2 regions of the Vibrio gigantis genome follow, and region 2 is predicted to be linked to the other one. Evidence: predicted binding sites of a transcription regulator. Region 2 holds the regulator's gene; the other holds the start of a gene.
The links. Region 2 encodes CRP, which controls carbon source genes, mostly activating them, when cyclic AMP is high. Its sites were predicted from a motif close to TGTGANNNNNNTCACA; they were not measured.
Positions count from the first base shown of each region.

Region 1: the regulator CRP is predicted to act here: its motif matches at 15,409-15,424, upstream of OCV56_RS13560 (CTP synthase).

Region 1 covers NZ_AP025492.1:3,059,399-3,076,150, reverse strand. Annotated here, with positions in the region: gene rseB (sigma-E factor regulatory protein RseB) at 1-453, shown strand, start outside; gene OCV56_RS13620 (SoxR reducing system RseC family protein) at 450-920, shown strand; gene lepA (translation elongation factor 4) at 1,058-2,851, shown strand; gene lepB (signal peptidase I) at 2,949-3,845, shown strand; gene rnc (ribonuclease III) at 3,872-4,549, shown strand; gene era (GTPase Era) at 4,542-5,513, shown strand; gene recO (DNA repair protein RecO) at 5,616-6,344, shown strand; gene pdxJ (pyridoxine 5'-phosphate synthase) at 6,341-7,078, shown strand; gene acpS (holo-ACP synthase) at 7,156-7,536, shown strand; gene barA (two-component sensor histidine kinase BarA) at 7,643-10,456, opposite strand; gene rlmD (23S rRNA (uracil(1939)-C(5))-methyltransferase RlmD) at 10,622-11,941, shown strand; gene relA (GTP diphosphokinase) at 12,077-14,299, shown strand; gene mazG (nucleoside triphosphate pyrophosphohydrolase) at 14,561-15,358, shown strand; gene OCV56_RS13560 (CTP synthase) at 15,509-16,752, shown strand, end outside.
Region 2 covers NZ_AP025492.1:3,243,473-3,260,224, reverse strand. Annotated here, with positions in the region: gene OCV56_RS14680 (ExeM/NucH family extracellular endonuclease) at 1-1,061, shown strand, start outside; gene OCV56_RS14675 (ExeM/NucH family extracellular endonuclease) at 1,175-4,549, shown strand; gene OCV56_RS14670 (endonuclease I family protein) at 4,597-5,505, shown strand; gene OCV56_RS14665 (aminodeoxychorismate/anthranilate synthase component II) at 5,659-6,237, shown strand; gene OCV56_RS14660 (aspartate aminotransferase family protein) at 6,702-7,913, shown strand; gene astA (arginine N-succinyltransferase) at 8,021-9,040, shown strand; gene astD (succinylglutamate-semialdehyde dehydrogenase) at 9,080-10,537, shown strand; gene OCV56_RS14645 (DUF1338 domain-containing protein) at 10,753-11,544, shown strand; gene crp (cAMP-activated global transcriptional regulator CRP) at 11,722-12,354, opposite strand; gene OCV56_RS14635 (phosphoribulokinase) at 12,594-13,463, opposite strand; gene OCV56_RS14630 (YheU family protein) at 13,541-13,753, opposite strand; gene OCV56_RS14625 (hydrolase) at 14,147-15,127, opposite strand; gene OCV56_RS14620 (TIGR02444 family protein) at 15,397-15,867, opposite strand; gene OCV56_RS14615 (ABC transporter ATP-binding protein) at 15,864-16,752, opposite strand, start outside.

The DNA of each region.
Region 1 (16,752 bases), 180 kb from region 2:
CTTTTGGACCGTGATGGTGAAGTGCTTGAACAGTACCGCACGATATCTTACGTGGTGAATGATAAAATCGCTGAGGCAATGGGTGGATTGAACCAAGCTCAATTGCCGAAAGTCTTATCATTGCCGGAAGGCTTAGTGAGTGAAACTAACTGGCAGGCCTCTTGGATTCCTGAAGGGTTTAAGTCAAAAGAGCTTAGCCGCTATCAAATGGCAGCGACCGATAAAATGGTTGAAAGCCAACTTTTCAGTGATGGGTTGTTTAGCTTTTCGGTTTATATCGCCGATAAAGACGAGCATTCATTGAAAGGACAATTGGTGCGCCAAGGACGAAGAACTTTGCATAGCTTAGTGATTGGCGACAAAGAAATATCTGTGGTTGGTGATATTCCGCCCGCGACCGCTAAGCGTATCGCTCAATCTGTTACGTTTAATAAACCGGTACCAGCGCAATGATGACCGCTCTGGCAACCGTTAGCTCAGTTGAACAAAAAGGTAAGCAATACTTTGTTCAACTGAGCTGCGAACAGCAAACCAGTTGCAGCAGTTGCTCTTCTCAAAAAAGTTGCGGCACGGGTATTGTCACCAAAGCAGTTGGCAATAAATCTTTGTTTTGGCAGCTTAAAACTAAAAGCTTAGTCAAAGCTGGGCAAATCGTAGAAATTGGCTTTCCTGAAAAAAGCCTACTTCAGTCGGCAGCCATCGTTTATCTAATTCCACTTTTCATGCTGATGATTGGGGCTGGTTTTGGACAACTCTTGTTACAACCCTTACTCCTAGGGGGGGAGGGCATTGTTATCTTAAGTGCTGCGCTGTTTACTGCTGGTGGGATTGCCTTAGCGAGGCGGTTAGCCAAACCAATGGAAGACAAATCCAAGCAAGAAGTCGTCTTGATTCGAATCCTAGGTGAGTCTCTCGTCTAATTTATGATGCTTATTGCCCTTAAATTGGGTAGAATCTGCCAACTTGATTGAAATGCCGCCACCAATGCTGAGTGTAGATTGGACGCGTCGCGGCTTTCTTATTATCCCTATTCAAAGAGTTTAGTCACACCAAGCCTATGAAGCACATTCGTAATTTTTCGATTATCGCCCACATCGACCACGGTAAGTCGACCCTTTCTGACCGCTTAATCCAAGTTTGTGGAGGATTAAGTGAACGTGAGATGGCAGCTCAAGTCCTCGATTCTATGGATATAGAACGCGAGCGTGGTATTACAATTAAAGCGCAGAGTGTGACTTTAGATTACAAAGCTAAAGATGGTGAAACTTACCAACTTAACTTTATCGACACTCCTGGACACGTAGACTTCTCTTACGAAGTATCTCGTTCTCTAGCGGCTTGTGAAGGTGCACTACTTGTAGTGGATGCTGGCCAAGGTGTTGAAGCACAAACTCTAGCAAACTGTTACACAGCAATCGAAATGGAACTGGAAGTAGTGCCAATCTTGAACAAGATTGACTTACCTGCAGCTGAACCAGAGCGTGTTGCTGAAGAGATCGAAGAGATCGTTGGTATCGACGCGATGGAAGCGACTCGCTGTTCTGCGAAAACAGGCTTGGGTGTTGATGATGTTCTAGAAAACATCGTAACGGCAATCCCACCACCGGAAGGTGATCCTGAAGCGCCTCTACAAGCGTTGATCATTGACTCTTGGTTCGATAACTACCTTGGCGTTGTTTCTTTGGTTCGTATCAAGAACGGTACACTGAAGAAGAACGACAAGATTCGCGTAATGTCGACAGACCAAGTTTGGGGTGTTGACCGTCTAGGTATCTTCACACCTAAGCAAATCGACACCACTGAGCTAAATACTGGCGAAGTAGGTTGGGTTGTTTGTGGTATTAAAGACATCCTAGGTGCACCGGTTGGTGATACGTTGACGCTTGCTAAAGGCGGCAGCACTGAACGTCTACCTGGTTTCCAAAAAGTGAAGCCTCAGGTATACGCAGGTCTGTTCCCTGTTTCATCTGATGACTACGAAAACTTCCGTGATGCACTAGGCAAACTAAGCCTAAACGATGCATCACTGTTCTTCGAACCAGAAAGTTCGGCAGCACTTGGTTTTGGTTTCCGTTGTGGCTTCTTAGGAATGCTTCACATGGAGATCATCCAAGAGCGTCTAGAGCGTGAATACGACCTAGACCTAATCACAACTGCTCCAACAGTAGTGTATGAAGTTGTAAAAACAGATAAAACGGTTCTTTACGTTGATAGCCCGGCTAAACTGCCAGCGGTTAATGACCTTGAAGAAATTCGTGAGCCAATTGCACGCTGTAATATTTTGGTACCTTCAGACTACCTAGGTAACGTAATTACACTGTGTGTTGAGAAGCGTGGCGTACAAGTAGACATGGTTTACCACGGTAATCAAGTTGCTGTGACATACGATCTTCCTATGGCAGAAGTAGTTCTAGACTTCTTCGACCGCCTGAAATCAACGTCTCGTGGTTACGCATCATTGGATTACAACTTCCAACGTTACGAGCCATCAAACATGGTACGTGTAGACGTATTGCTGAATGGCGAAACGGTTGATGCACTGGCTATCATCACGCACAAAGACATTGCTCAGTCTCGTGGTCGTCTACTGGTTGAGAAGATGAAAGAATTCATCCCTCGTCAGATGTTCGATATCGCGATTCAAGCAGCGATTGGTAACCACATCATTGCTCGTTCTACAGTGAAACAGCTGCGTAAGAACGTAATCGCAAAATGTTACGGTGGTGATATCAGTCGTAAGAAGAAACTTCTTAAGAAACAAAAAGAAGGTAAGAAGCGTATGAAGCAGATCGGTAACGTTGAACTGCCTCAAGAAGCTTTCCTTGCAATCCTTCATGTTGGAAAAGATTAACTTTATCCAGCAGTAAACGAATAATTGAAAGTGGAAGAGTAGCTCGCTATTCTTTCACTTTCGTTATTTTTAAAGAAATGAAATTTAAGGGATATCAATGGCTAATACATTTTCGCTTATCTTAGTGATCGTAACTCTAGTGACTGGCATTGTATGGGCGTTGGAAAAGTTTGTGTGGGCGAAGAAGCGCCAACAAAAACTGGCTGACGTTGAAGCGCAATCGAATGGCCTAGACGCTGAAACCAGCGCAAAAGTTACGGCTCAGCCTTGGTGGGTTGAGAACAGTGTTTCCATTTTCCCAGTAATTGCATTTGTTTTGGTTCTGCGTTCATTTATTTATGAACCGTTTCAAATCCCTTCTGGCTCGATGATGCCAACCCTTTTGGTTGGTGATTTCATCTTGGTAGAGAAATACGCGTACGGTCTAAAAGACCCTGTGTGGCGTACTCAACTGGTAGAAACGGGCAAGCCAGAGCGTGGTGATTCAATCGTATTTAAGTACCCACCTCAACCTAATATCGATTACATCAAACGTGTTGTTGGTATGCCAGGTGATACAATTCGCTACAGCAGTCGTAAAGAGATCTGCATTCAAGCGAAGGGCACAAGTAGCTGTGAACCAGTGAAACTAAGTAACGTTGAAGAAAGCCAATTTGTTCAAGATGGTGTGCCTCTGATTCAGCTGAACGAACAGCTTGGAGACGTAGAGCACCAGATATTAGTTAACCCATTACGCCGTGATCGTGTACAAGCATATCAGCCTCGCAATGGTGTTAACGAATGGGTCGTTCCAGAAGGCCAGTACTTTGTGATGGGTGATAACCGTGACAACAGTGCCGATAGCCGTTACTGGGGCTTTGTCCCTGAAGCAAACCTTGTTGGTAAGGCTGTTGCTATTTGGATCAGCTTCGAGTTCGAACGCGGTTCAGACAGTGTACTTCCAACATGGATTCCTACTGGTGTGCGTTTTAATCGCATCGGTGGGATTCATTAATCGATCAATTAACACATCGAGAGAGCATGAATTCTCCAATTGATAAACTAGAGAGAAAGATTGGCTATCAGTTTAATGATGCCGATCTTATCCACTTGGCGCTAACTCACCGTAGCGCCGCAGGTAAACATAACGAACGTCTTGAGTTTCTGGGCGATTCAATTTTAAGTTTTGTTATCGCTGATGATCTATACCACCGTTTCCCTAAGGTAAACGAAGGTGATATGAGCCGCATGCGCGCAACATTAGTACGTGGTCATACATTGGCAGAACTAGGTCGTGAATTCGAACTAGGAGATTACTTAAAATTAGGTCCAGGTGAGTTGAAGAGTGGCGGTTTCCGTCGTGATTCTATTCTAGCGGATGCTGTTGAAGCGATCATTGGCGCTGTCTATTTAGATAGTGATACCGAGACGGTTCGCGGCATTATTTTAAGCTGGTACCAATCTCGCCTAGATGCTATTCAGCCTGGAGTATCTCAAAAAGATCCGAAAACTCGCCTTCAAGAGTTTTTACAAGGTCGAAGAAATCCTCTACCTGTCTACACAGTGACTAATATTAAAGGTGAAGCACACAACCAAGAGTTTACGGTTGAGTGTGAAGTGGCAGGTGTGGATAAACCTGTTATCGGTAAAGGCACTAGCCGCCGCAAGGCAGAACAAGCGGCTGCTGAAACAGCATTAGAGCAACTAAGCAATGTCTGATAACAACCAAGATTTCGATATCGATGCATTCTTTTCATCTGATAGCAAACAAACAGGCCTACCGGAAAACCAACACTGTGGCTTCATCGCTATTGTCGGTCGCCCAAATGTAGGTAAGTCGACGCTTCTGAACCATATTCTGGGGCAGAAGATCTCTATTACATCACGTAAACCACAGACGACACGTCACCGTATTATGGGCGTTGAAACTGAGGGTGATTACCAAGCGATCTTTGTTGATACTCCTGGACTTCATATTGAAGAAAAGCGCGCAATCAACCGTTTGATGAACCGTGCGGCGAACAGCTCATTGAGTGATGTAAACCTAGTATTCTTCTTGGTCGATGGTACTCACTGGACTGACGACGATGAGATGGTTCTGAACAAGCTGAAGAAGACCGACTTCCCAGTTGTACTTTGCATCAACAAAGTAGATAACGTTCAAGACCGTACTAACGTCATGCAGCACATGATGGAAGTTTCAAAGAAGATGGACTTCATTGATGTTGTGCCAATCTCAGCGAAGCAAGGTAAAAACATTGATGTACTGCGTAAGCACGTACGTGAACATTTACCAAAAGCGACGCACCACTTTCCAGAAGAGTACGTGACGGATCGCTCGCAACGATTTATGGCATCTGAAATTATCCGTGAAAAGCTAATGCGCTTTACGGGTGACGAGCTACCTTACTCGGTTACGGTTGAGATCGAACGCTTCGATTACAATCCTGATAACGATGGCTTCCACATCAATGCTCTGATTCTTGTTGAACGTACAGGTCAGAAGAAAATGGTGATTGGTAAAGCGGGTGAGAAGATCAAAACGATTGGTCGTGAAGCGCGTATCGATATGGAAGAGCTATTCGGTCGTAAGGTTTACCTAGAGACTTGGGTCAAGGTTAAATCTGGCTGGGCTGATGATGAGCGTGCACTTCGCTCATTAGGCTACATCGACGATCTATAATATATTGAACGTCACTTTCTGAGATTAAGAAAGTTGAACTGAAGATAAATCCAAGAGAGAGTGCGAACTCTCTCTTTTTGTATCTGTAATAAGGGTAAGTGATTGAGCGAAGGGTTACAGCGATGCTTTGTGTTGCACCGTCGACCATACAGTGAGTCGAGCCTGATCTTGGACGTCTTCAGTGAAGAATTCGGTCGGGTGACGTTGATGTCTAAAGGTGCTCGCAGCAAGCGTTCCAATTTGAAAGGCGCATTGCAACCTTTTACGCCGCTACTGCTTAAGTGGTCTGGTAATGGTTCGATGAAAACCTTACGCCAAGCTGAGCCGATTAGCTTGGGGCTTCCTCTCGCCGGTATCAACCTGTATTCAGCTATGTATGTGAATGAATTAATTGGTCGCGTATTGATGGCGGAAGTGCCTATGCCTGCACTTTTTCACGACTATCTTCATGCTTTAACAGAGCTGGCGCATAATGAAAATCCTGAGCCAGCCCTGCGTCGCTTTGAGTTGGCTCTATTGTCTGCTATGGGTTATGGCGTCGACTTTTTACACTGCGCGGGCACTGGTGAAGCGATTGATCCGAGCATGACTTATCGCTATCGCGAGCAGAAAGGTTTCATCGCATCGGTGCGTCGAGACAACCTGACTTTTATGGGCGATGAACTTATTGCAATTAGTGAACGTAGGTTTATCACTAAAGAGCAGTTAAAAGCGGCAAAACGCTTTACACGCATAGCCTTAAAGCCGTATCTTGGCGGCAAACCATTAAAAAGTAGAGAGCTATTTATGCCAACAATAGCCCTCTCTAGAGCACGGAGTATTGGAAAATGAGCTCAATCCTTTTAGGCGTTAATATCGACCATATTGCAACACTACGTAATGCACGTGGTACTAAATACCCAGATCCAGTACACGCAGCTGAAATCGCTGAACGTGCTGGTGCAGATGGCATTACTATTCACCTGCGTGAAGACCGTCGTCATATCGTTGATCGCGATGTGCGTATTCTGGCTGAAACACTTCAAACTCGCATGAACTTGGAGATGGCCGTAACGGACGAGATGGTTCAAATTGCACTCGATACTAAGCCTGAGTTTGTTTGTCTGGTTCCTGAAAAACGTGAAGAACTAACCACTGAAGGTGGCTTGGACGTTGTTGGTCAGCTTGAGAAGATCAAAGCAGCGACACAAAAACTGTCTGCAGCAGGTATCAAGGTGTCTCTGTTTATCGATGCTGACCGTGAGCAAATCGACGCAGCAAAAGCGTGTGGCGCACCGTTCATTGAACTGCACACGGGTCACTATGCTGATGCTAAGACAGAAGAAGACCAACAAGACGAGCTGAAAAAGATTGCTGCTGGTGCAAGCTACGCAGACGATCTTGGTATTACGGTCAATGCGGGTCATGGTCTGACTTACCACAACGTAGCTCCGATTGCGGCACTTCCAGAGATTTACGAGCTGAACATTGGTCACTCAATTATGGGACGTGCGGTGTTTGATGGCTTGAACAAAGCTGTTGCAGACATGAAAGCCGTGATGGAAACAGCACGTAACAACGCTTAGCTTTGTAAGTAATAAGCCCTAAGCGATGCGCAGTTAATCAGTGAGTCATTAGATAGAAGCTAAGTGGTAGAGGAAACATGGCAGTTGTTGGATTAGGTACAGATATCGCAGAAATTGAACGTGTTGAAAAGGCATTGTCTCGAAGTGGTGACGCTTTTGCTCAGCGTATTTTGACCGATGCTGAATTTGAAGTATTCCAGCAACTGAAGCAAAAAGGGCGTTACCTTGCAAAGCGTTTTGCTGCAAAAGAAGCGGCATCTAAGGCGTTAGGCACGGGGATCGCACTGGGTGTGACCTTCCATGACTTCGAGATTTCAAACGATGAGCATGGCAAGCCCGTTCTGAGCTTGCATAAAAAAGCGCGTGAAATCGCAGAGGCGAACGGTACAACATCGATTCATCTGACTATCTCGGATGAGCGTCACTATGCTGTGGCGACAGTACTATTTGAGTCGTAAACGCTAGCTAAACCTGATACTCGTTCACTGCTTCAACAGAACAAACAAAAAAGCAGAGCTTATACGCTCTGCTTTTTTATTGCCTTGAGTTTGAGGCTAAGCCAATCTAATTATTGCTCGGTTTCAAGTAGTGAATCGCGGTCGCTTGAACCTTATCGAGCTCATCTTGAAGTTCAAAGAGTTCTGGCTCAATGTCTTCAACAGAAGTGCCAGAACGCAGCTCTTTTTCTATCGTGGCACATACCGATTTCAGCCTTGGTACGCCGCTATACGAGCTGCTGCCATGCATCTTATGGATGATGTGTATCAGTTCTTCAACTGGGTAGCTACTATCTTCTATCGCTTTGTCTGCTGCTTCATAAACCTCTGGAATAAAGTCGACGAGCATTTGCAGCATATCGCGAGCGAGGTCTTCTTTATTGGCGGCTTGTTTCATCGCAGCTTGCCAATCGATGATGATGTTTTTGTGCACGCTGGCTTCAGTTTCTGATATTGGGCCGCTGTCGACTTCAGCTGAGACTGCTGGGTGGTCTGGATCTATCTTTTCGATGTGCTCAACTTCGGAGGTTGGACTCCAATGAATCAGCACCTGTTGTAAAACATGCTCTTCAATGGGTTTGGTTAGATAGTCATCCATACCAGCTTCAAGCAGTCGATCACGTTCGCCAATCATTGCGTGCGCAGTAACGGCAATCACTGGCGTATTCTCATTGTTCGCTAGCTTCTTGATGTTCTGGCAAGCAGTGACACCATCCATCTGTGGCATTTGAATATCCATGAAGATGATATCAAATGGCGTGTCTTTGGCTTTGTCGATAGCCTGTTGACCACTGGTGCAACTGATGACAGTTTCTACGCGCTCTTTAAGTAACGCGGTGATAAGTTTCAGGTTAGCAGGGTTATCGTCTACTGCCATGACAGTAAGCGGCAGCTTCTCTTCTGAATGGGTTTCAATGGCTGGCGCAATCAAGGTGGGTGCTTGATTCGATACCAGAGTTTGCAGCAACTTCTTACGAGAAAGAGGCTTAGTGATGCACTGAACATCGACTTCTTTCATTAGCTGCTCACCCAGCGCTAGTTCGGTACTTGGTGTACCAATTATCACGTTTTGAGCAATTTTCTTCGCGCCAATCGCCCAACCACTCACGGTATCAAATTGATACTCTTGGTTCGCGGCTAGGTTAAGCAGAACGTAGTCATACGAGGTAGTTTCGTCTGGCATAACCGAACGATACGTTACCACTAAGCCTTCTTGGGTTAGGATTTGCTGAGTAATCGATGCTGCTTGCATGTTTGGCTCGATCAGCAGAAGTTGTTTGTCTTGTAGGCACTGAGTCTCAATCAGCTCAGTCATCGGCATATCAGTTGTTGATAGTCTCAAGGTGAACCAGAAGGTTGAACCTTGGTGAAGACGACTGGTTAGGCTGATCTCACCACCCATTTGGCTGACCAGTTTTTGGGTGATAACCAGACCTAAACCTGTACCACCATAACGACGAGAGATACTTGCGTCCGCTTGGCTAAAGGCTTGGAACAACTGAGCTTGTTGACGCTCTGAGATACCAATGCCGGTATCGCGAACCATAAACTGCAACTCGATACTGTCTTCGCTTTGTGAGCGAAGCTCAACACTGATATCGATGTTGCCGCGCTCCGTAAACTTGATTGAGTTGCCAACGAGGTTAGTCAGGATCTGTTGAATACGCAGCGGATCGCCCACCACGCCTGGCGGCACTTTAGGATCGATCTTCAATGTCAGCTCAAGACCTTTCTCATGAGCGTTGGTTGCTTGAAGGTTTACTACCTCTTCAAGGCTGGCTTGGAACTCAAATGGGATATTTTCTAGGGCCAGTTTACCAGCTTCAAGTTTCGAGAAGTCCAAGATATCGTTGATGATGCTAAGTAGGTTGTTTGCCGAGCGTTCAATAGTTTGCAGATAATCGGTTTGACTGTTCGATAGGTGAGTCTTGAGCATTTGACGAGTAAAACCAATCACACCGTTGAGTGGGGTTCTCAGCTCGTGAGACATATTAGCCAAGAATTCAGATTTAACACGAGCCGCTTCTTGAGCTCGCTTCTTCGCGATGTCTAACTCAACGTTTTGAATTTCTAATTGCTCGAGGGTTTCCCGTAGATCGGAGGTCGCTTGGTCGATACTGTGCTGCATCTCAACGTGATATTCTGACAGCGATACCGCCATCGCGTTGATACCGTTTTTCAGCGAATCTAGCTCACCGTGCATTTTACCTTCGATGCGCACATCTAGATGACCTCGACGAATTCGGTCAACCATGTTTTTCATGTGTGTGATCGGTTGGGTGACATCGTGCATCAAGCGGAAGGCAAACACGCCCGATAAACCAAGCCCAAGAATCAACACCAAGAAGGCTGAGAATACCTCTTGATATTGCTGCAATCGAAGAGAAGATAAGTCTAATTCAATCGCAATATAACCGATCGCTTGGTTGGCTTGAGACTGACCGTTGGCTGAATTGATGTATTGGCCTTCGGCTATGATCGGCGTTCGCAGAATCAGCGTGTTATCGAGCAGGTTCGATGAGCTCAAATGCGGGATCGGTTTATCTTTCGGATAAGTCAGGCTTTCAAAGTCAGGATGAAAGTTTGAGGTTACAAACAACTCATGACGTTCATCAAACACCGCGATGCTGCGCACTAGCTTAGAATTTTTCCTATGTGCATAGCTAATAAGCTGACGAACAGACTCTCGACTTTCGAGCTTCATGCCTGATTCACTCGCAATCGCAAGTGGTTCAATGATGCTAGTACCAGTGTTAACCACTTGCCCCTCAAGGTCTTGATAGCGGTTAAATGAGAAAAATGCACTCAATAGCAACCCAATAATCAGGGTTGGAGCTAGAGTTAAGGTAATTACACGGGCTCTTAAGCCATATCTGGTCATGTTCTTTAATTACATCGAGGTCTGGATATGGGAAAATAACGCACACAATGGCGGTTAAGTGAACGGTAAGCTTAATCAAAGCCGTGACGTTCGACAATGATTCCAAGACATAATAGTGAGTCCTGGATACCAATTACTTATTAAAAGATACATTAGGCACAAGCAATGGCACGTTTTTTCCAACCAAAAAAGAAAACTCAACTCGAGACCAAGCATCAATCGGTTTTGGTTGAACGAATGGATCACAATGGCGCTGGTATCGCTTATCAGAAGAATAAACCAGTTTTCATTGATGGCGCATTGCCCGGTGAGCAGGTGGTTATTCAACTTACTGAGAGCAAAAGTAAGTTTTCGCGAGCTAAGCTTATCAAGTTATTGAAGCCGAGCGAGCAGCGTTTAAAGCCGTTTTGTAAGCACTTTAATCAGTGTGGTGGCTGTCACCTTCAGCACTTCGGTTATTCTTCTCAGGTTGAGCATAAATCGCAATCTCTGACGCACCTGATGAGCCAATACCAAACGGCTAATACTGAAGTTGCACAGCCTATTATAGGTGATGAAACCGGTTATCGACGTCGCGCACGTATCAGCCTATTTGTTGATAAGAAGACACAGCAGCTTCAGTTCGGTTTCCGTAAGAAGCAGAGTAAGCAGATTGAAAACATCACCGATTGTGCCGTGCTTGATCCTCGCCTCAATGTATTGCTGCCAAAACTGAAAAATTTACTCAACACTTTCAACAACCTTACGTCTTTAGGACACGTTGAATTGGTGTTGGGCGATACTGGCCCTGTTATGGTGCTACGCCACCTCAAACCTTTGGTTGAAAAAGATGAACAAGCGCTGATAGCGTTAGCGAAAGAAGAAGGCGCGACGTTGTATTCGATGCCTGAAACCGATAATTTGGTTCGTTTGGTTGGTGAAGCGCCAACCTATAGTGAAACGGGTGTTACCTTACCTTTCGAGCCAAACCACTTCATTCAGGTGAACCAGAAGGTCAACCAGCAGATGGTGGCTCAAGCGATTGAGTGGCTAGAACCTCAATCGGATGAGCGAGTGCTAGACCTGTTTTGTGGTCTAGGTAACTTCAGTTTGCCTATAGCACAACAATCGGCGTTTGTGGTTGGTGTGGAAGGCGTTGATGAAATGGTTCAGCAAGCCACATCTAACGCAGCGTTAAACCAGTTAAGCAATACGGAATTTTACCAAACTAACCTTGAAGAAGACTTATCTTCACAGCCTTGGGCAAAAGAGAAATTCGATAAAGTATTGCTTGACCCGGCACGTGCGGGAGCGAGTGGGATCGTTGATCAAATTTCAGCGTTAGGAGCGAAGCGTGTGGTTTATGTTTCGTGTAATCCTGCTACTCTAGCTAGAGATTCTGAGAGCTTAGAAAAACAAGGTTATCAGTTAGCCAAATTGGGTATGTTGGACATGTTCCCGCACACCAGTCATCTAGAATCGATGGCTCTCTTTATCAAGGCTTAGAAGCCTCTAAATAAGGCTTAAAAATGAATCACAAAGGCGCAGGGAAACTTGCGCTGATATCAATATGGTCGAACTAACTTGGAACCAGTTAGTCATATTGAGTTGGGTATAAAACAGAATAACTAGGAAGGCATGATGGTTGCGGTACGAAGCGCACATTTAAACCCAAGCGAACAGTTTGAGCTAGAAAGTTGGATTGCGTCACTGAATCAAGACGTAAAGACCTCGAATAAACTGATCAAAGTTTATCGTCACTGTGAAGAGCTATTAAAAGATCACGAGCAAGCATCGCTGTTGCTTTGGCGTGGCCGTGAGATGATCGAAATCTTGGTTACGCTGTCCATGGACCGTGCCACTTTAATTGCAGCACAACTTTTTCCCGTCGTCTCAAGCGGCGTTTTTGAGCGCGAAGCGTTTGAAGAAAGCTACGGTAAAGAAACCGTAAAGTTGATTGATGGCGTTGAAGAAATGGCGGCTTTAGGCCAGTTAAACGTGACTCTTGAAGGCAGCGCTGCCTCGGGTCAAGTTGATAACGTTCGTCGTATGCTACTGGCGATGGTGGATGATTTCCGCTGCGTAGTTATCAAGCTAGCTGAGCGAATCTGTAACCTTATTGAAGTAAAAAAAGCGCCAGATGCTGTACGTCGCGCGGCAGCAAAAGAGTGTTCTAACATCTATGCTCCACTGGCGAACCGTTTAGGTATCGGTCAACTTAAGTGGGAAATCGAAGATTACGCATTCCGCTATCAGCAGCCAGACACCTACAAGCAGATTGCGAAACAGCTGTCTGAGCGTCGTATCGTTCGTGAACAATACATCACAGATTTCGTTGATGATTTAACAGCAGAAATGCAGCGTTCAAACATCAATGCTGAAGTCAGCGGTCGACCAAAACACATCTACAGTATCTGGCGTAAGATGCAGAAGAAAGGCTTGGACTTCGATGAGCTTTTTGACGTGCGTGCTGTGCGTATCATCGCCGACCAGCTTCAAGACTGCTATGCCGGCCTAGGTGTGGTTCATACCAAATACAAACATCTACCAAGTGAATTTGATGACTACGTGGCGAACCCTAAGCCAAATGGTTACCAATCGATTCACACCGTGGTTCTGGGCCCTGAAGGCAAGACCATTGAGATTCAGATCCGTACCAAGCAAATGCACGAAGACTCTGAGTTGGGTGTGGCTGCGCACTGGAAGTACAAAGAAGGTGCTTCAAGCGGGCGCAGTGGTTACGACGAGAAAATCACTTGGTTGCGTAAACTTATCGATTGGCAAGAAGAGATGTCGGACTCTGGCGAGATGCTGGATGAAGTTCGTAGCCAAGTATTCGATGACCGCGTATACGCATTTACACCGCGCGGTGATGTCGTCGATTTACCTATGGGGGCAACTCCGTTGGACTTCGCTTACCACATCCACTCGATGGTTGGACACCGCTGTATCGGTGCAAAAGTAGCGGGACGTATCGTACCGTTTACCCATAAATTATCGATGGGTGATCAGGTTGAAATCATCACTCAAAAAGAACCGAACCCATCACGTGACTGGTTAAATCCAACTACAGGGTTCGTTCATTCAAGCCGGGCTCGTGCGAAGATCAATGCTTGGTTCCGTGCGCAAAGCCGAGAGAAGAACCTCGAAGCGGGTCGAGACATCCTTGAGGTTGAACTAGCGAAAGTCGGTGCAACCCTAAAAGATGCAGACCAATACGCGCTAAGACGCTTTAACGTCAACACGCCAGATGAACTCTATGCTGGTATTGGCAGTGGTGATTTGCGTATCAACCAAGTGGTTAATCACATCAATGCGTTGGTGAATAAGCCGACGGCGGAAGAAGAAGACAAGAAAGCGCTAGAGAAACTGCTTGAGTCGGAAAACAAGCCAGCACAGCAGAGTCGTCCTAAGAAAGACGCGGTAGTGGTTGAGGGCGTTGATAACTTAATGACGCACCTAGCGCGTTGCTGTCAGCCAATCCCAGGCGATGTTATTAAAGGTTACATTACGCAAGGTCGTGGTATCTCAGTGCACCGTGCTGACTGTGAACAGTTGAGTGAGCTAAGCCTGCATGCGCCAGAACGTATTATTGATACTGTCTGGGGCAATGGCTTCGTCGGTTCTTACATCCTAACTCTGCGCGTTGAAGCGCTAGAGCGTAATGGCTTGTTGAAAGACATCACCTCACTGTTCTCGAACGAGAAGATCAGCGTGACAACAATGAAGAGCCGCATTGATTACAAGCGTCAGCTATCGGTAATGGATTTCGATTTGGAAGTGACCAATATTGAGATTCTGAGTCGAGTGACAAGTCGTGTCGAGCAGATCAAAGATGTAATGAGCGTCAAAAGACTAGGCTAGTTTTTACGTCGTACTTGGCTTTCTAACCGTGTTAACTGCACTATACTCGCTTCATCACATAGGCAAGCTATGCTCAGAAGTCTCGTAAGTTTGTTGCCTTGTTAGAAGAGCCAATTACTTAGTAAAAACCGAACAATGCATTGAATGACGCGTTGGTTTAACAAGAAAAATAGAAAGGTGAGTGGTTTTGGCTGCTCACCTTTTTTAGTTTTAACAGAAGTTTTAAATTTAAAAATCAAAGACAGTGAATAGGAAGAAAAGATGAATCACCCGATTGAACAACTTGAACAGATTATGACTAAGCTGCGCGATCCAGAAGGTGGCTGTCCTTGGGATTTGAAACAAAATTTTGAAACCATTGTTCCGCATACTATCGAAGAAACCTACGAGGTGGTGGATGCGATTCATAATAAAGATTGGCCAAACCTACAAGAAGAGTTGGGTGACTTGTTGTTTCAGGTGATTTTCTACAGCCAGCTAGCGAAAGAGCAGGGGCTATTTGAGTTTTCTGATGTGGTTGATGGCATCAATGAGAAGCTAACGCGCCGCCATCCACATGTGTTCTCTGATACCGAGTTTGCGAGCGATGAAGAGATTAATGCCAATTGGGAAACCGAAAAAGCCAAAGAAAAAGCGCAAGCAGGCAAAACCCCAGAAAGTATTCTAGACTCAATACCAAACTCTCTACCTGCACTTTCACGTGCTACAAAGATTCAAAAACAGGTAGCGAAATATGGCTTCGATTGGGACTCTATTGGCCCAGTGGCTAACAAGGTTTTAGAGGAAGTCGATGAGGTGCTAGAAGAAGCACTTCAAGTGACACCAAATGAAGATTTGGTCGAAGAAGAGTTGGGTGACTTGCTGTTTGCGACGGTCAATTTGGTGCGACATTTGGGTAAAAACCCAGAGTCGGCGCTCAATAAAGCCAATCTGAAGTTCTCACGTCGCTTCAAAGGGGTGGAACAAAAAGTTCGTCAGCAGGATAAAATTTTGACCGATTTTTCACTACAACAGCTTGATTCCATGTGGGATGAAGTCAAGGTGGCGGAGAAAAGATAACCAAAGCTTTTATCATGAATTGATTTGAAGCAAAAAATAAAAAATAGCAGTGTGATAGATTTCACGTTGTGGCGATAAGGGGCTTCTGGTATATTTTCATCCCGTCCAGAAGTAGTCCATTTCCCTCATTCAACCAATTTCAGGTTAAACATGACGACAAATTACATTTTTGTTACTGGCGGGGTTGTATCCTCTCTAGGTAAAGGTATTGCTGCAGCATCTCTTGCGGCTATTTTAGAAGCTCGTGGTCTTAAAGTGACTATGATGAAGCTTGACCCTTACATCAACGTTGATCCAGGCACTATGAGCCCGACTCAGCACGGTGAAGTGTTCGTTACGGAAGATGGCGCTGAAACTGACCTTGACCTTGGTCACTATGAGCGATTCATTCGCACCAAGATGACTAAGCGTAACAACTTCACTGCAGGTCGTGTTTACTCAGACGTACTCGCGAAAGAGCGTCGCGGTGATTACCTAGGTGCAACTATTCAGGTTATCCCACACATCACTAACTCTATCAAAGAGCGTGTAATTTCTGGCGCAGCTGGCCACGATATCGCGATCGTTGAAGTTGGTGGTACGGTTGGTGATATCGAATCTCTACCATTCATGGAAGCGATTCGTCAGCTAGCAGTAGAACTAGGCCGTGAACGCGCAATGTTCATGCACCTTACTCTAGTGCCATACCTAGCAGCTGCGGGCGAAGTGAAAACTAAGCCAACTCAACACTCTGTAAAAGAGTTGCTGTCTATTGGTATTCAGCCAGACATCCTAGTTTGTCGTTCAGACCGCAACATTCCTTCGAACGAGCGTAAGAAAATTGCTCTGTTCTGTAATGTGCAAGAAAATGCAGTTATTTCTATGCGCGATGTTGACTCTATCTACAAGATCCCTCAGCTTATTAAAGCTCAAGGCACTGATGAACTTGTATGTAAGCGTTTCGGCATCACAGCTCCAGAAGCAGACCTGTCTGAATGGGAACAAGTAATTTACGAAGAAGCTAACCCAACGGGTGAAGTGACGATTGGTATGGTTGGTAAGTACATTGAACTACCAGATGCATACAAATCAGTAAATGAAGCACTAAAACACGCAGGCTTGAAAAACCGCCTAAGCGTTAATATTAAATACGTAGATTCACAAGACGTTGAGTCTCGTGGCGTAGAAGTTTTAGAAGGCCTAGATGCAATCCTAGTTCCTGGTGGCTTTGGTGACCGTGGTGTTGAAGGTAAGATTCTTGCTGCTCAATACGCTCGTGAAAACAAAGTACCGTACTTAGGTATCTGTCTAGGTATGCAAGTAGCACTTATCGAGTACGCTCGTAACGTTGCGAAAATGGAAGGGGCACACTCTTCTGAATTCTGTACTGAAACTAAGTACCCAGTTGTTGGTCT
Region 2 (16,752 bases):
TTAACCACTTGAAATCAAAAGGTTCGACTTGTCATGAAGATTGGGTTGGTTGGGAAACTTGGGCTGATTTCGATCCGGTAAATGATGATGTTCGTAACGATGACTACCAAGGTTCGTGTGAAAACTTCCGTGTATCGGCTGCATACCAGTTAGGTACAGAAATGGCAAAAATTGGTGGCGACCAAGTGGTATTGGGTGACATGAACTCATACACCTACGAAGATCCAATGCTTGTTCTTACTGATAATCCAACTGGCAAAGACATTTACGCATCAAGCTACACCTTTGTTGGTGATGAAGTGTTTGAAAAGAATGGTCAAAAGATCACGACAACATTTGGCTACCTAAATGCGGTTGACTTGAAAACCCCAGCAGGCAAAACCGCTTGGAGTTACTCATACAACAACGAGATTGGTTCTCTGGACCACCTTCTAATCACGCCTTCATTGAAAGATCGTTTGGTGGATGCTGCTGACTGGCATATTAATGCGGCTGAATCTTCATTGAATGACTACAGCAACTACAAGAAAGCATCTGATGAGGTTTCTAACCCATTCGCTAGAGAAACACCAATTCGTTCTTCAGACCACGATCCAGCAATGGTATCGCTAGGTTACAAGTATGGCGAAGCGGGTGAGTCGAATGTGAATATTGCAGTGAAGAGCGGCCGTGCTGATATTGCATTCCCAGTTTCGGCTGACGCGAAATCTGGTGATGTTGCTGAAATCTCTATCTCTCCACGCCCACAAAATGTCTCTCTACCGAAAGTGACATTAAGTCAAGACGGTGCACAAACAGTAATGTTTGATGTGGTTGGCCTTGATACGGGTACATACACGATTTCCATGAAGCTAATGGGGGACCGTGTTGCTGCACAAAATGCTGGTGCGTCTTCGTCTCAAGTTATTGAGTCAATGACAATGACTACCAACATTAGCAAGCAAGACTCAAGCAATGTGTCGCCTGTGACTCCTGAATACGATGGTTCAGGTGGTAGCTTCGGCTTCGGTGCTTTGTTGTCACTGATTGGTCTTGGTTTCCTACGCCGCCGCCGTCAGTAACTGATAAAAGGGTTAGTAATTTTTACTAACCCTTTCTTTTGAGTAAAGCCTAGGAAACACAGCGTTAACTTGGCTGATATGGATATAAATCTGTTTACCTCTGAGGTTCAAACATGAAAAAAAGTTTAATAGCGATTGCTGTTGGTGCGGTTATCGCACCTATGGCAAATGCGAATATCATCATCTCTGAGATCACTGAAGGCTCAGGGAGCAATAAAGCAATTGAAATTGCCAATGTCGGCTCTTCTTCCGCTACTTTGGATGGATATACCGTCGATCTTGCACCAAATGGTGGTGATTGGAACAGCAGTCAATCTTTAGATGGTGTGACATTGGCGTCGGGCCAAACTTACGTCATCGTCAACGCAAGCGCTGATGCTGAACTAAAAGGCAAAGGTGACGTTGAATCTACAGTGACTTACTTCAATGGTAATGATGCAGTAGCAGTGCGAAACAATGGCAGTGTTGTTGATATCGTCGGTGCTGGCGATGGCAGTAAGTTCAATGAAAACGTTACTTTACGCCGAACGGACATGTCTCCAAGTACAACTTATGATGCGGGTAAGTTTGAAGTTGTAGATATGAATGATTGGAGTGATTTTGGCAAAGTTGAGCTAGGTGGTGGTTCCGGTGAAGTTGTTATTACTGAATATGTAGAAGGCAGCTCAAACAACAAGGCGATCGAACTCTATAACAATGGCTCTGAAGATATCGACCTAACGGGCTATAAATTAGTTCGTTATAAAGATGGTGATGAGACTCCATTGGATATGGTGATCCTTGACGGACAAACATTACCTGCGAAATCGGTACTGGTTGTTCTACACGACTCAGCAACTATAACGTTAGATGATGGCGTAAGCTCTATTACGGGTGGTTTGTATCACAATGGTGGTGATGCCGTCGGGCTGTTCAATGGTGATAGCTTAGTTGATGTTGTTGGCGAGGTTCCGACTGCGAGTGGTTGGGGTAAAGATGTTACTTTGCAAAGAAATGGTACGTCACCGTCAGCTACTTACAATGAATCGGACTGGATAGAGCTAGCGAAAGACACATTTGATGGCTTAGGTAAAGTTAATGGCTCGGTTGACCCAGATCCCGATCCGGACCCAGACCCATCGCCAGATACTCTGATCAGTGAACTCCAGGGCGATTCTTGGGCTTCTCCGTATACAGACCCAGCCAATGGTAAGTTCATTTCTGATGAAACCTTTACCGTTGAAGGCGTGATCACTGCGATTCAAAGTGAAGCGCTTGATGGTGATGTTGCAGTTGGTTTCTACATGCAAGATGAAACGCCAGACAGCGATCCAAAAACCTCTGACGGTATCTTTGTTGTCGGTGATGTAACTGGCTTAAGTGTGGGTGATAAGGTTCAGGTAACTGGCCCTGTTGAAGAAAAATTTGGTTGGACTCAAATTCCTGCAACAGCGATTAAAGCAGTAGGCACTGGCTCTGTATCGGCTGTGAACCTTGAGCAAATTGCTTCAGACTCTGAGTTCGATTTCACCTTAGAACGTCATGAAGGCATGCTTGTTAACCTAACTTCTGCGGTTGATATGCGCGTTTCACGTAGCTACAGCATGGATGATGGACCTCAGCGTTACAACCTAGTTCTTAGTCAAGGAAAAGCAAGCGTTCACCCGAACCAAGCGAACTTCCCGGGTACTGACGAAGCCGCAAAAGCAGCGGACTGTAATGATGACGCACGCTTAGTGGTTGAATCATTTACAAAAGATACTGTTGGCGCACCGGCATGGTACCCAGACTTTGCTAAAACAGATATTGATCAAAATGGTTCGACAGAAGATTTCATTCGTGTTGGCGACCGAGCAAGTAACCTTCAGGGTGTGCTTGGGTACTCTTACTCAGACTACCGTTTCTATGTAACGGAAGATGCGAACAACGATACTTTCATTGCACGTGGTAATAACCGTGACTTAGCACCTAAAGTTGATGCGGGTGACGTTCGTATTGCAACGTTTAACGCCCAAGAGTTCTTCAATAGCTTGCAGGGTGGCGGTGAGAGCAATGACTTCTTAGCATTTGATGCTACACCTGGAGCGCAAGATTCAACTCAGTTTGATCACCAAACAGCGAAGCTTGTTGCTGCGTTAACTGCATTGGATGCTGACATCGTTGGTTTGATGGAAATTGAAAACAACGGCTTTGAAGAAAGCTCAGCGATTTCTTACCTAGTAACTCAGCTTAATGCTGATCTTCCTGAGGCTAAGCAGTACAACATTGCTAGCCGTGAAGGGCTAACAACGGTAGGTGAGCTAGCGACAGCGAACTTTGTTATTTTCCGTCCGAGTACAGTTGGTTTAGATTCGCTACAAGTGATCCCTATGCCGAAGCAAGAAGCGGAAAATGGTGAGTTTACGACTCAGCATGCAGCGGTTGTGCCGGTATTCTCATTCAAAGATCGTGAAGAGAAACTTGTGGTTGCAGTAAACCATTTTGCTGATAAAGACCAAATTTGTCTAGAAGATACATCGGATGACGATCGCCAAGGCGGTTGTGAGAATCTACGTGTATCTGCTGCGGATTACCTAGGACAGAAGTTGGCAGAGATGGAAGGTGAAAAAGTCATTCTTGGTAGTCTAAATGCCTTTAATAACGAGGATGCTATCACAGTACTGACAGATCGTTCTGGCGCACCTGAAAATTACGAGATCAAGACGGCTGAGAAGACCTTTATAGGGGAAGAGTCTCTGCACGAAGAAGGCGTGGTTGTTGCCGATAGCTATGGTTTTGAAAACGTAATGGAGATTGTAGATCCAAATAGCTACAACGTAGTTCAAGGGGATGAGAATGGCAGCCTCGACTACATTCTGACCTCTGCGGGACTTAAGTCAAAAGTTATTGGTGCAACCCATTGGAATATCAATGCGGGTGAATCTCAAACACTGGATGCTAAGCATGAACTTGGTCAAGCGTACTCTGACTCGTTCCGCGCAGCAGGGCATGATCCAGTTGTACTATCGATTGCCTTTGCCGGTAAACCAATTGACCCAGTTGATCCTGTATTCCCTGACCCAGACCAACCTGTACAGCCAGGGACACCAGTCGAGCTTCCTGATGAGCCTATTAATGAACCTCGTCCACAGGCCCCTATCGGTGGCGGTACCTTTAATCACTTTGTTGACCTCACTAAGAATTCAGATTCTGCTTACTTAAAAGTGGGAGACGAAGTGTCGGTGAGCTTCAATAATGCAACTCAAGCCTTTGTCGCGACTTCTTCAAATGTTCAAAAAGACGTTCTTGATCAGTTCGAAATTGCGCTGGGTTGGACGGAAGTACCTATCTCAGGTTTAGAAGTTGGTGACTACACAGTAACAACAGCTGTTGAAGGTAAAGTGATTGAAACGCAGCAAGTGTCTATTACTCAAATGAGTGATTCTGGCAGCGATGGTGGTTCATTTGGCCTAGGTGGTCTATTGAGCTTACTAGGACTTGGCTTCCTACGTCGTCGTTTTAACAAGTAACCTCATTGCATAAAGGAGTAGGGGCCTCGTTGTCCCTAATTAAAAGTATGAAAAAGACACTACTGACTTTACTTATCCCGTGTGCATTCAGTGTTAATGCGGCATATGAACAAGCACATGATCCACATGTTGTCGGCACGCTACCTAAGGTAACGTGTCAAACAACGATTGTTGAGCCGCCAATCCCACCAGGCGAGGTTTATAACCCTGATGGGTACTACGATAGTGCACTTGATAAATCAGGTGATGAGCTGAAAGCGGCTCTGAATGCCATTATTTCTACGGGTATTACGAAACTTCCTTACACCGATAACTCTTCACCTGATGCAATGGATGTTTGGAAAGCGTTGATGATCACGGATGAAGATCCGATGGACAGTAATAACGTAATCTTGATGTACACAGGGCGCTCACAAGCAAAAGATACCAAGGATACAGGATCGGGTGGTGATTCATGGAATAGAGAACATAGCTATCCGAAGTCTAATGGCGGGTTCAATGATAGCCGTGCCTCAGCATATACGGATATCCACCACTTACGCCCTACAGATTCATCCATCAACAGTGAGCGTAGCAACTTAGAGTTCGATAATGGTGGTTCTCCAACATCAGAATCACCTGAAGCGGGTAATAAAAAAGATAGCGATTCATTTGAGCCCCGTGATGAGGTGAAGGGTGACGTAGCTCGTATGATGTTCTACATGGCAACACGCTATGAAGGCAAAAATGACGATGATGCATCTAACCCAGATCTTGAATTGGTTGCTTCTGTTGTCGATAACGGTACGGCTTTGGGTAATGTTTGTCGCTTACTAGAATGGAATATCCAAGATCCAATCGATGATTTTGAATTTAATCGCAACACTAAGATTCAAGACATCCAGGGTAACCGTAACCCATTCGTTGATAATGCACAGTGGGCTGAGTCGATCTTCCGTAAAGACTGTACCGAGTAATTGATATGTTTATCATAGCTTAGATAGTGATAAGTATAAGGCCAGCATTTGCTGGCCTTAATTTTAGCTATGTTGTGCTTGGGGCTTGCCTTTCTTTTTGCTTACTGCACAATACACCCTGTTATTTCTTCAGTACTACTACGATTTCGACCCATGTTACTTATCATCGATAACTACGACTCCTTTACCTATAACTTGTATCAGTATTTCTGTGAGTTAGGGGTAACTGTAAAAGTTGTACGCAACGATGAGATTGATATCGCAGGCATCGAAGCGCTGAATCCTAGTCACCTTGTTATCTCTCCGGGTCCTTGTACGCCGGATGATGCAGGAATCTCTCTGCAAGTTATAGAACACTTCGTTGGCAAACTACCTATCTTAGGGGTGTGTCTTGGTCATCAAGCTATTGCTCAAGTGTTTGGCGGTGAAGTAGTGAGAGCCAGACAAGTGATGCACGGTAAAACTTCTCCGATACGCCACAATGGCAAGAGTGTTTTTCAAGGATTGAACAACCCGTTGACCGTGACACGTTACCACTCACTCGTGGTGAAAAATGGCACGCTACCAGACTGCTTTGAACTGACTTCTTGGACGGAATTTGAAGATGGCAGCATGGATGAGATCATGGGTTATCAACACAAAACCTTGCCGATTGATGCAGTGCAATTTCACCCGGAATCGATTAAAACTGAGCAAGGACACCAGCTTCTTGCTAACTTCCTAGCACGCTGAGTGTTTAAATTTGACCCGTTCCCCGTCTAAATAAGCCAGTTAAACCTGTCAGTCCATTCGTTAAGCGTTTAAATTCGGGCTTTACGCACCTCTCTCCCCCTGACGCTGATCACTTTTTATAACATTTCTCTCTCGCTTCGCTAAGTTTTTAGCCTATGCAAAATTATTCGCCTTATTTCCTCTCGAACCCTATATACCGCTGTGCCAGTAAGGCTTTGCTATTGCTGGTTATATGTTTAGGTAAAAAAAGCTTCATAAAACAGATTAATTGATGCATAAATAGTCATAGGTAGTGACGTTTAGCTGGTTGTTAGGGATGGCTAAAGAATAATCTACTATTGAAAAGGTTAATTAAATGTAAATATAATGCTGCAGCGGGATTATGGCGAGACAAAATATCTTTGTCTCACTTATGAACCATTACGCTTATTTGCGAAGCTTGCGGTATCGAGAAGGAATGTACGATGACAGTGGAAAATAAAGTAGAACGTAGTCTGTTTAATGAGGTGATGGTGCCTTGTTATAACCCAATGGAAATGATCCCGGTAAAAGGGGAAGGCGCACGCGTTTGGGACCAACAAGGCCGAGAGTATATCGACTTTGCTGGTGGTATCGCTGTGAGCTGTTTGGGTCACTGTCACCCGGCAATGGTTAACGCAGTTACTGAGCAAGCAAACAAGATTTGGCACCTAAGTAACGTGATGACCAACGAACCTGCACTGCGTCTAGCGAAAAAGCTAACAGACGTATGTTTTGCCGAAAAAGTATTCTTTGCAAACTCTGGCGCGGAAGCGAACGAAGCAGCTCTAAAGCTAGCTCGTCGTTGGGCGGCAGATGTTCACGGTCCTGAGAAATCTGAAATCATTGCATTCAAACAAGGTTTCCACGGTCGTACTTTCTTTACTGTAACGGTTGGTGGTCAAGAAGCTTACTCTGATGGCTTCGGTCCAAAACCTGGCGATGTGACTCACCTGCCTTACAATGATATTGCAGCGCTAGAAGCGCACATCTCTGATCGCACTTGTGCCATCATGATGGAACCTCTGCAAGGCGAGGGCGGTATCATTTCTCCAACGTCTGAATTCGTGAACACAGTTCGTGAACTGTGTGACAAACACAATGCACTGCTTATCTTTGATGAAGTACAAACCGGTAACGGCCGTACTGGTAACTTTTATGCTTACCAAGGTCTAGGTGTAACACCAGACATCTTGAGCACTGCTAAATCACTGGGTGGTGGTTTTCCTATTGGTGCCATGCTTACGACGACTGAATTAGCGACACATCTAAAAGTCGGTACGCATGGCTCTACTTACGGTGGTAACCCACTGGCGTGTGCTGTTGCAGAAGCGGTTGTTGATGTGGTTAGCCAACCTGAAACATTAGCAGGCGTGAAAGAGCGTGAAGCATTGTTCCGTGATGGTCTTGCTAAGATTAACGATAAGTACCAAATCTTCAGTGAAGTTCGTGGCAAAGGCCTGCTACTAGGTGCTGCACTTAACGAAAAGTGGCAAGGCCGTGCGCGTGACGTATTAGTAGCAGCAGGCGAACAAGGCTTGATGGTACTGGTTGCAGGTGCAAACGTGGTTCGTTTCACGCCATCATTGGTCATTACTACACAAGAAATTGAAGAAGGCCTATCAAAACTAGATAAAGCAATCGCTACGCTAGTTTAGCCTGAGCGGCGTCATAGGAATGATCGCCAATAGAGCGATCCCATGACGTTCTGCTAAAGGCCCAAGCTTCTGGTTTTGGGCCTATTTTGCATCTGGAGGGAATATTGATGCTAGTTGTTCGCCCAATAAAACTATCTGATTACGATGCGCTGCATACCTGCGCTGTTGAGTCAGGACATGGATTCACATCTCTTCCGGTTAACGAAGAACTGTTAACTAACCGTATTACTCATTCTGAATACAGCTTTGCCAAACAAGACGTGACTGAACCCGGTGATGAAGGCTACCTAATGGTTGGCTTCGACACTGAAACGGGTGAAGTCGCCGGTACGACAGGCATCGAAGCTTCAATCGGCTGGGATGTTCCGTTTTACTCTTACCACATCAGCAAAGTGGTTCACTCATCGCAAAAGCTTGGCGTGAATAACGTCGTGAAGCTTTTGACTTTCGGTAATAACTACACCGGATGCAGTGAGATCTGCACACTGTTCTTGCGCCCTGACTTCCGTGGTGGCCTGAACGGCCGTTTAATGTCGAAGTGCCGATTCCTGCTTATGGCAGAGCATCCAGAGCGATTCTCGAAAACGATTTTTGCTGAGATGCGCGGTGTATCAGATGCCGAAGGTAACTCGCCATTCTGGCAATGGTTGCAAGAGCATTTCTTCTCTATTGACTTCACGCTCGCCGACTACCTAACCGGTATTGGTAAGAAAGGCTTCATTGCTGACTTAATGCCGAAGCTGCCTATCTATGTGAATCTACTGAGCAAAGAAGCTCAGGCGGTGATTGGAGAGGTTCATGACAATACGCGTCCTGCACTTAAGTTGCTAGAACGTGAAGGTTTCACTAACCGTGGTTATGTCGACATTTTTGATGCAGGCCCAACGGTTGAGTGTGATTTAAGAAACATTGAATCAGTGCGTCATGCGATTCGAGCACAGGTTCAAATTGCAGAGCATTCTAGCTCTAAAGATTTCCTAATTGGTAATACCTCGTTTGAGAACTTCCGCGCAGTAGCCGCGAAAGGCGCGTATGACCAAGCAAGCGACACAGTGATTTTATCATCTGAAGTAGCAAGCGCTCTTGAAGTAAAAGAAGGCGAATTCGTTCGCATGTTGGCTCAGTAAGAGCGGCGATTATCTGTCGAAGATTTTAAGGATAGAAGTATGACTCAGTGGATAGCAGGACAGTGGGTGGCAGGTCAAGGTGACGCCATGACATCAGTAAGCCCATACAATAATGAAGTAGTGTGGCAGGGGGATAGCGCAACACCAGCACAGGTTGAATCTGCAGTAGCAGCAGCTCGTGAAGCCTTTTTAGTTTGGAAAAAACTGAGCTTTGCAGAGCGTGAAGCGATCGTGTTGAATTTTGCTGAAAAAGTTAAAGAGAACAGCGAAGAAATTGCACAGATCATCGCCAAAGAAACGGGCAAGCCGATCTGGGAAACTCGTACTGAAGCGGGCGCTATGGCGGGCAAGATAGCTATCTCTATTCGTGCTTACCACGAACGTACTGGTGAAGCTTCGCGTGAAGCGGCAGGCAACCAAATCGTACTGCGTCATCGTCCATTAGGCGTAATGGCGGTATTTGGCCCTTATAACTTCCCTGGTCACCTACCTAACGGTCATATTGTTCCAGCACTGCTATCGGGTAATACCGTGGTATTTAAACCGTCAGAGCAGACACCTTGGACTGGTGAGTTTGCGATGAAACTATGGCAAGAAGCTGGCCTACCTGCTGGCGTGATTAACCTAGTACAAGGTGCCAAAGAGACAGGCATCGCACTGGCTGATGCTAAAGGCCTTGATGGCGTGTTATTCACAGGTAGCGCTAACACGGGTCACATCCTTCACCGTCAATTCGCGGGTCAACCGGGCAAGATGCTGGCACTAGAGATGGGTGGTAATAACCCTATGGTGATCAGTGACCAATACGGTGATGCAGACGCAACGGTATACACCATAATCCAATCGGCGTTCATCAGTGCTGGTCAACGTTGTACATGTGCTCGTCGCCTGTATGTTCCTGTTGGTGAGAAGGGCGATCTGCTTCTCGATAAACTGGTCGCGGCTACGCAAAAGATTCGTGTTGATCAGCCATTCGCGGAACCTGCTCCTTTCATGGGCCCTCAGATCTCAGAAGCTGCAGCTAAGTTCATTTTGGACGCGCAAGCTAATCTGCAATCGCTAGGCGGTGTCAGCCTAGTAGAAGCAAAAGCGGGCGAAGCGGCGTTTGTTTCTCCGGGTATTATCGATGCAACCAACATTGCTGAGTTGCCAGATGAAGAGTACTTTGGTCCATTGCTGCAAGTGGTTCGTTACCAATCGTTAGAGCAAGCGGTAGAGTTAGCTAACGACACACGCTTTGGTTTATCTGCTGGTTTAGTATCAACAGACGATTCTGAATGGGAATACTTTGTTGACCATATCCGCGCGGGTATTGTTAACCGTAACCGCCAGCTAACAGGCGCAAGTGGTGATGCACCATTTGGAGGCCCGGGCGCTTCAGGTAACCTACGCCCAAGTGCTTACTACGCGGCGGATTACTGTGCTTACCCAATGGCTTCAATGGAAGGTGGTGAAACTCAACTGCCAGCTACGTTTAGCCCAGGTATCGAGCTGTAGTTTAGATTGATATTGAGCTAAGGCTCATTGATTAGTTATGAAATAAGGAAGCGGCGTATCGCTTCCTTATTTTAACCACGCTCAGCGTCAAGATTGGGCGGTAGATAATAATAGAACAAGTATGTCACAGGCTGATGGCTGCTGACTTTGTGTCTCAGTCTTTCCCTTTCTAATCCAAATTACTAGCTTGCTAGAACCTCTGACAAGGAGTCACCATGACGCCCGATCTACTCTTTAAATCTCTATGGGACGATTACATTCACAGGCTTTGCCCATCGGCAGAGAAAGTACATCATTTGCTAAAAGAAGATGAAGCGCTGATCAATGATCACATTGCACTGCGTACTTTCAATGTTGCCCCTCTAGGTATTGAAACGTTAGCTAAACCTTTCCTTGAGTTAGGCTATAAGGCATGTGGCGATTACCTGTTTGAGAGCAAGAAGCTAGTGGCAAAACACTACGAGCACCCAGACCCAAAACAACCGAAAGTGTTCATTAGTGAATTGAAGGTTGAAGAGTGTTCAAATGACTTACAACAGATCGTTGCTAAGTTGGTTGAGCAGGTTGATGCAAGCAAGCTTCAAGGTCATGAGTTCTTGTTTGGTGGTCGCCAATGGGATTTGAGTTTCGCTGATTTTCAAGTACTAGCAAAAGAGAGTGAATACGCGTCTTGGCTAGCGGCTCACGGTTATGGCGCCAACCACTTCACGGTTAGTGTCAATCAACTGAACAAGTTCGATGAAGTTCAGGCTGTGAATGACTACCTAAGTGAGTCGGGATTCACAATCAATGCATCTGGCGGTGAGGTAAAAGGCTCTCCAGAGGTTCTATTAGAGCAATCATCAACAATGGCGGACAAAGTGCCAGTGGCATTTGTTGAAGGCAATGAGATGATTCCTGGCGGCTTCTATGAGTTCGCTAAGCGTTATGCAATGGCGAATGGTGAGCTTTATACCGGTTTTGTCGCTGCATCAGCGGATAAGATCTTCGAAAGCACCAACGGATAAAAGAAGATACGTGCACGGGCTTTGCCCTAGAGACTAGGGTACGCTTCGCTTCGAGAATGTTTACAAGGCGAGAGCCTCATGTGTTCCATTCGTATCTTGTATCTGATCTTTAGATAATAAAAAAGCCACCAAATTCGCATTTGGTGGCTTTCAAATTTTTGGCTCAGTTAATCGAGATTAACGAGTGCCGTATACCACGATAGTTTTACCGTGTGCAGAAATTAGGTTCTGCTCTTCAAGCATCTTCAAGATACGACCTACTGTCTCACGAGAACAACCAACGATCTGGCCAATCTCTTGACGAGTGATCTTGATTTGCATGCCGTCAGGGTGAGTCATTGCATCTGGCTGTTTCGCTAGGTTTAGTAGCGTTTGAGCGATACGACCTGTTACGTCAAGGAACGCTAAGTCACCAACCTTTTGGCTAGTTACTTGTAGACGGTTTGCCATTTGCGCAGAAAGGCGCATTAGGATGTCTGGGTTCACTTGGATAAGTTGACGGAATTTCTTGAAAGAAATCTCAGCTACTTCACAAGGAGATTTAGCACGAACCCAAGCTGTACGCTCTTGGTCTTCTTCGAACAAGCCAAGCTCACCGATGAAGTCGCCTTGGTTTAGGTAAGAAAGAATCATTTCCTTACCTTCTTCGTCTTTGATAAGAACTGCCACAGAACCTTTAACGATGTAGTACAAGGTTTCTGCCTTTTCACCAGCATGAATCAAAGTACTTTTTGAAGGGTACTTATGAATATGACAGTGTGAAAGGAACCACTCTAATGTTGGATCGGTTTGAGGTTTACCTAGAACCATAATATCTCACTTCCTCTGCAGGGTATGCTTGCCGCTTTCCGTATTTTAGCTAAGCCTGGATTGACTTTTAGGATAAGAGCACTCGTTGAGCGCTGCAAGCTATCTTGTGTTTCGTTTAAGAATAGTATCCTTTTTCAGGTACTATTTCTTGATTTTAATCGTGACCAAGCTACGATTTTTTACGCAAAATTGTGCACATGATCACGGTATGAAAAGTAATCAACCAGAATGTTGTTTTGTTAACCTATTTTTCCGGTTTCGATGAGTTGTTGTAGAATTGGCCTCACAATGAGCTCCATAGCAAAACTCATCTTGCCTCCAGGTACTACGAGCGTGTTATGACGAGACATAAACGAGCCATCAATCATAGCCAGAAGGTAGGGGAAATCGACATTTTTGATGCCACGCAAACGTATAACCACGAAGCTTTCGTCTAAACTCGGAATCCCTTTGGCGTTAAGTGGGTTCGATGTATCTACGGTTGGAACACGCTGAAAGTTGATATGAGTACGCGAAAATTGCGGGGTAATGTAGTTAAGGTAATCATCCATTGAACGAACAATGGAGTCCATTACTGCTTCGCGTGAGTGGCCACGATCGCGGGTATCACGAACGAATTTTTGGATCCATTCTAGGTTTACGATCGGTACCATGCCGATCAGCAAGTCGACGTGTTGAGAAACGTTAATGTCACCATCAACCACACCGCCGTGCAGGCCTTCGTAAAACATCACATCGGAATTTTCAGGGATATCTTGCCATGGCGTGAAGGTGCCCGGCATTTGATTGTAAGGCACGGCTTCATCGAAGGTGTGTAGGTAGCTACGTACCTTACCTGTACCTTCGTTACCGTATTTACGGAAGAATTCTTCTAGCGCACCAAAGTCGTTGGCTTGTGGACCAAAGTAGCTGATGTGCTTACCTTGCTCGCGCGCTTTGCGGATTTCGACATCCATTTCTGGTCGAGTGAAGCGATGGAAACTATCCCCTTCAACCCAAGCAGCCTTCACGTCCATCATATTGAACATTTTTCGGAAGGCTTCTGAGGTAGTGGTGGTGCCGGCTCCAGATGAACCCGTCACCGCAATAATTGGATGTTTAGCGGACATGACAACCCTTGTCTTTTGAGTAACTTACTTGTTAGCAATCGTTTACCACTATAACACGGCTCCTTTATGAGCGCAGCCTAGAAGCGTTTTGTGACTTGAATATCAACGGTTTCATGGAGCTCAGAAAACACGATACTGACTTCTCCTGAAGCTAATTGATGTTTCACTTGGTCAATCTTGTTTTGCAGTGAAACCTCTACATCGCCGTAATCTGTACCTTCACGCAGCACGAATTCTTTGATGAGGTTTTCTAGCGTCTCAGGCTCGATATCTTTCCATGGGATGATCATAAATACTTCTCTCTTTTATGTTCATTAGGGCGTGTTGATCTTTCGTGGTTAAATTTTGTTCGAGATAAAAGCGTTTTAATCGCGGCGAGGGAGAAGTAGCCTAGTCATTCTAAGTAAATCTCCCTCAACAATGAGTAAAACGCTTTTAGCCGAACCCTCCGGGCTGCGTTTGCTGGTCATTTCTACTGCGTTATCGGCCTCTCATGTAGGCTAGCTACACATCAAAGCCTCTGCCTTGTATAAATACCCAGCAACTCGCTGCAAAAATCAGCTCGAAAGGTCAACACGCCCTGGTAGGTTGTTGATGTGTGTTTAGTGATTTTTTGAACACAGCCCAATTAGGGCTGCGCTATCTTATCAAGCTTTCGCGTTTATATTTAGCAGGCTTAGCTGTTATGCCGAATCTTGAATACTTTCATAGTAGGCAGGCAGCGCTTCTTCTAACCAAAACCTTGGTTTGAGTGTACTACCAGTAATAAACCCAACATGCCCGCCTTTTTGAAACAGCCGATAATCGATGTTATCGGGCAGAACGAACTTTGGGATTACAGCATCTGTCATGAAAGGATCGTCTTTGGCATGAATGATCTGAGTCGGCAGTTTAATCCGATTCAATTTAGGCAAGGCTGAGCATTGTGCGTAATAGTCTTGTGCATTCTTGAACCCGTGCAGAGGCGCTGTGATTCGTTCATCAAACTCATACAACTTGTCGATCTTTTTGATACTTTCCGCTGAGATGCCAATCTTTTCTTGTAGCAGCTTATGTTTCTTCAACGCATTCGATTTCAACGAATTGAGCAGGTACTTCTTATAGAGCTTGGAAAAGCCTTGTTCGATACGACTTGAGCAACAAGCAAGGTCAAAGGGTGCTGAAACAATTGTAGCCGCTGATATTAACGGATCATCTGCGTAATCGGCGAGATAATTAGCCAACATGTTGCCGCCTAGCGAAATGCCAACCGCCACCTTAGGGTTATTGGGAAATCTTGAATGCAGATGTCTCAAAAAGAAGCGAGCATCTTCTACCTCTCCAGAGTGGTAAGCTCGAGCCAAGCGATTCGGTTTTCCGCTACAACCTCTGAAGTGCATCATTACAGATAACCAACCATCCTTAGCAAACGCGTTCATCAGTCCATTGGCGTATGGGCTCTCAAAGCTCCCCTCTAATCCATGGAACAGAATGAAGATAGGTTTGTTGCTCGTTAGTTCATCGTTATCTGGTGATTCACTCCAAGCAAGGTCTAGGAAATCGCCATCAGGCGTTTCTAAGGTTTGCCATGTAGGATGGAACAACGCCTGCTTTCTGATAAACCTTGGCACTAAAGTTTGTAAGTGTGGGTTAGATAAACCAGCCGCTGCGGTAAATATGGTCATAAAACAGTCCGTGCTTTTTATGGGCTTTGAAAAGTATTAAGTATTGCGATGCGCCCACGTTTTTATTTGAGCTTGGTTGATTCTCGGTGCAAGCGCAAGCCTTTCACTGAGACTCAATGTAAAAACATGTTGTGAGTAACTGATTGAATATTATCAAACTTGTACGAGCTAGTTTCTGCTTGCTATGAGTACGCGTTTGCTAGGTGCACCTAAGTATTAGTACGAGAGTAAGCTTGTACCGGAACAACTCAAAAGAGAAAGAAAATGAGTTAAGGCTGAGGGGCGGGTTCAGAAAATGCGTCATAGAGGTTTTCTGCCCCGAGTAGACGACAATATTGCAGAGCCAGTGGCGCTTGTTGATTGGTGAACAGTTGCAGTGAGTTGATACAGTCGACAAGATCGGATTGCTGCTGCTTCTCAAGTTGCAGTTCAAATTGTAAGGCTTCACGGTAGAGAGAGTCGACAACATGCTCTTTAAGGTGTTTACGTAACTCTCGATAACTATGAAGTAAGGTTTCGGAGCGGCTTAAGCACTGTTGTACTTTGTGCCACTCTTCTTCTGCAAAAGACATTTGCTGCTCATCGAGCCATTTGAGGAGCAGCAGTAGATTGACGTTGCCGTGGAACTGGTTTTGCAAAGCTAAGCACGCATCTTTAACACCGCGCACACTGTAATACTGAAGGCTAAATTGCCATAGTCGTTCCAGTGTTAGTGATATTGGGGCGTGCTTTGGGCTCATAAGCTATCCATATCCTGTTCCATCTGCTCAAGCTCTTCTTGAGTGGACATCCAATCCATTTCAACTTCTTCAAGTTGTGACTTACTGCTCGCTTGTAGGGCGAGTACTTCATTCAGTTTAGCCTTATTTTCAGCTTCATACAGTGAAGTGTCGGATAATTGTTGCTCGGCTTCTTCAAGAGCAAGCGTCAGTTTATCCATCTGCTTTTCAAATTGAGTCAGCTTTTTACGGATTGGTGCGGTTAATTTACGGAACTCAGCTTCTTTACGCTTTTGCTCTTTTTTCGCAGCAGCACTGTTGGCGCCATCTTTCGCTGGAGCCTGGGCTTGTGCTTCTTTGCGTTCCACTTTTTGCTGTTCGGTTAGCCACTTGTAGTAATCGTTCAGGTCACCGTCAAACGGCGCAACTTGGCGGTCGTGTACAAGGTACAGGTCATCAGTGGTTGCACGAAGTAGGTAACGGTCGTGCGATACGATAACCATCGCGCCTTCAAACGTCTGTAGAGCAAATGTCAGCGCCTGACGCATGTCGAGATCCAAGTGGTTGGTTGGTTCATCGAGTAGCAACAGATTTGGTTTTTGCCATACCAGCAGTGCCAATACTAAACGTGCTTTCTCACCACCTGAGAATGGTGCCACTTTATCCAGTGCTTTTTCACCTTGGAAGCCAAAGCTACCTAAGTAATCACGCAGTTGCTGCTCGGTGTGTTTTGGGGCAATCTGCATCATGTGTTGTAGCGGTGTTTCTTCAGGGTGCAGGGTTTCTAATTGGTGCTGTGCAAAGTAACCAATCTTAACGCCTTGTGAATAGCTCAATTCACCGCCTTGCTGTTTCAGTTCGCCAGAAAGCAGTTTAATCAGTGTTGATTTACCAGCACCATTTCGA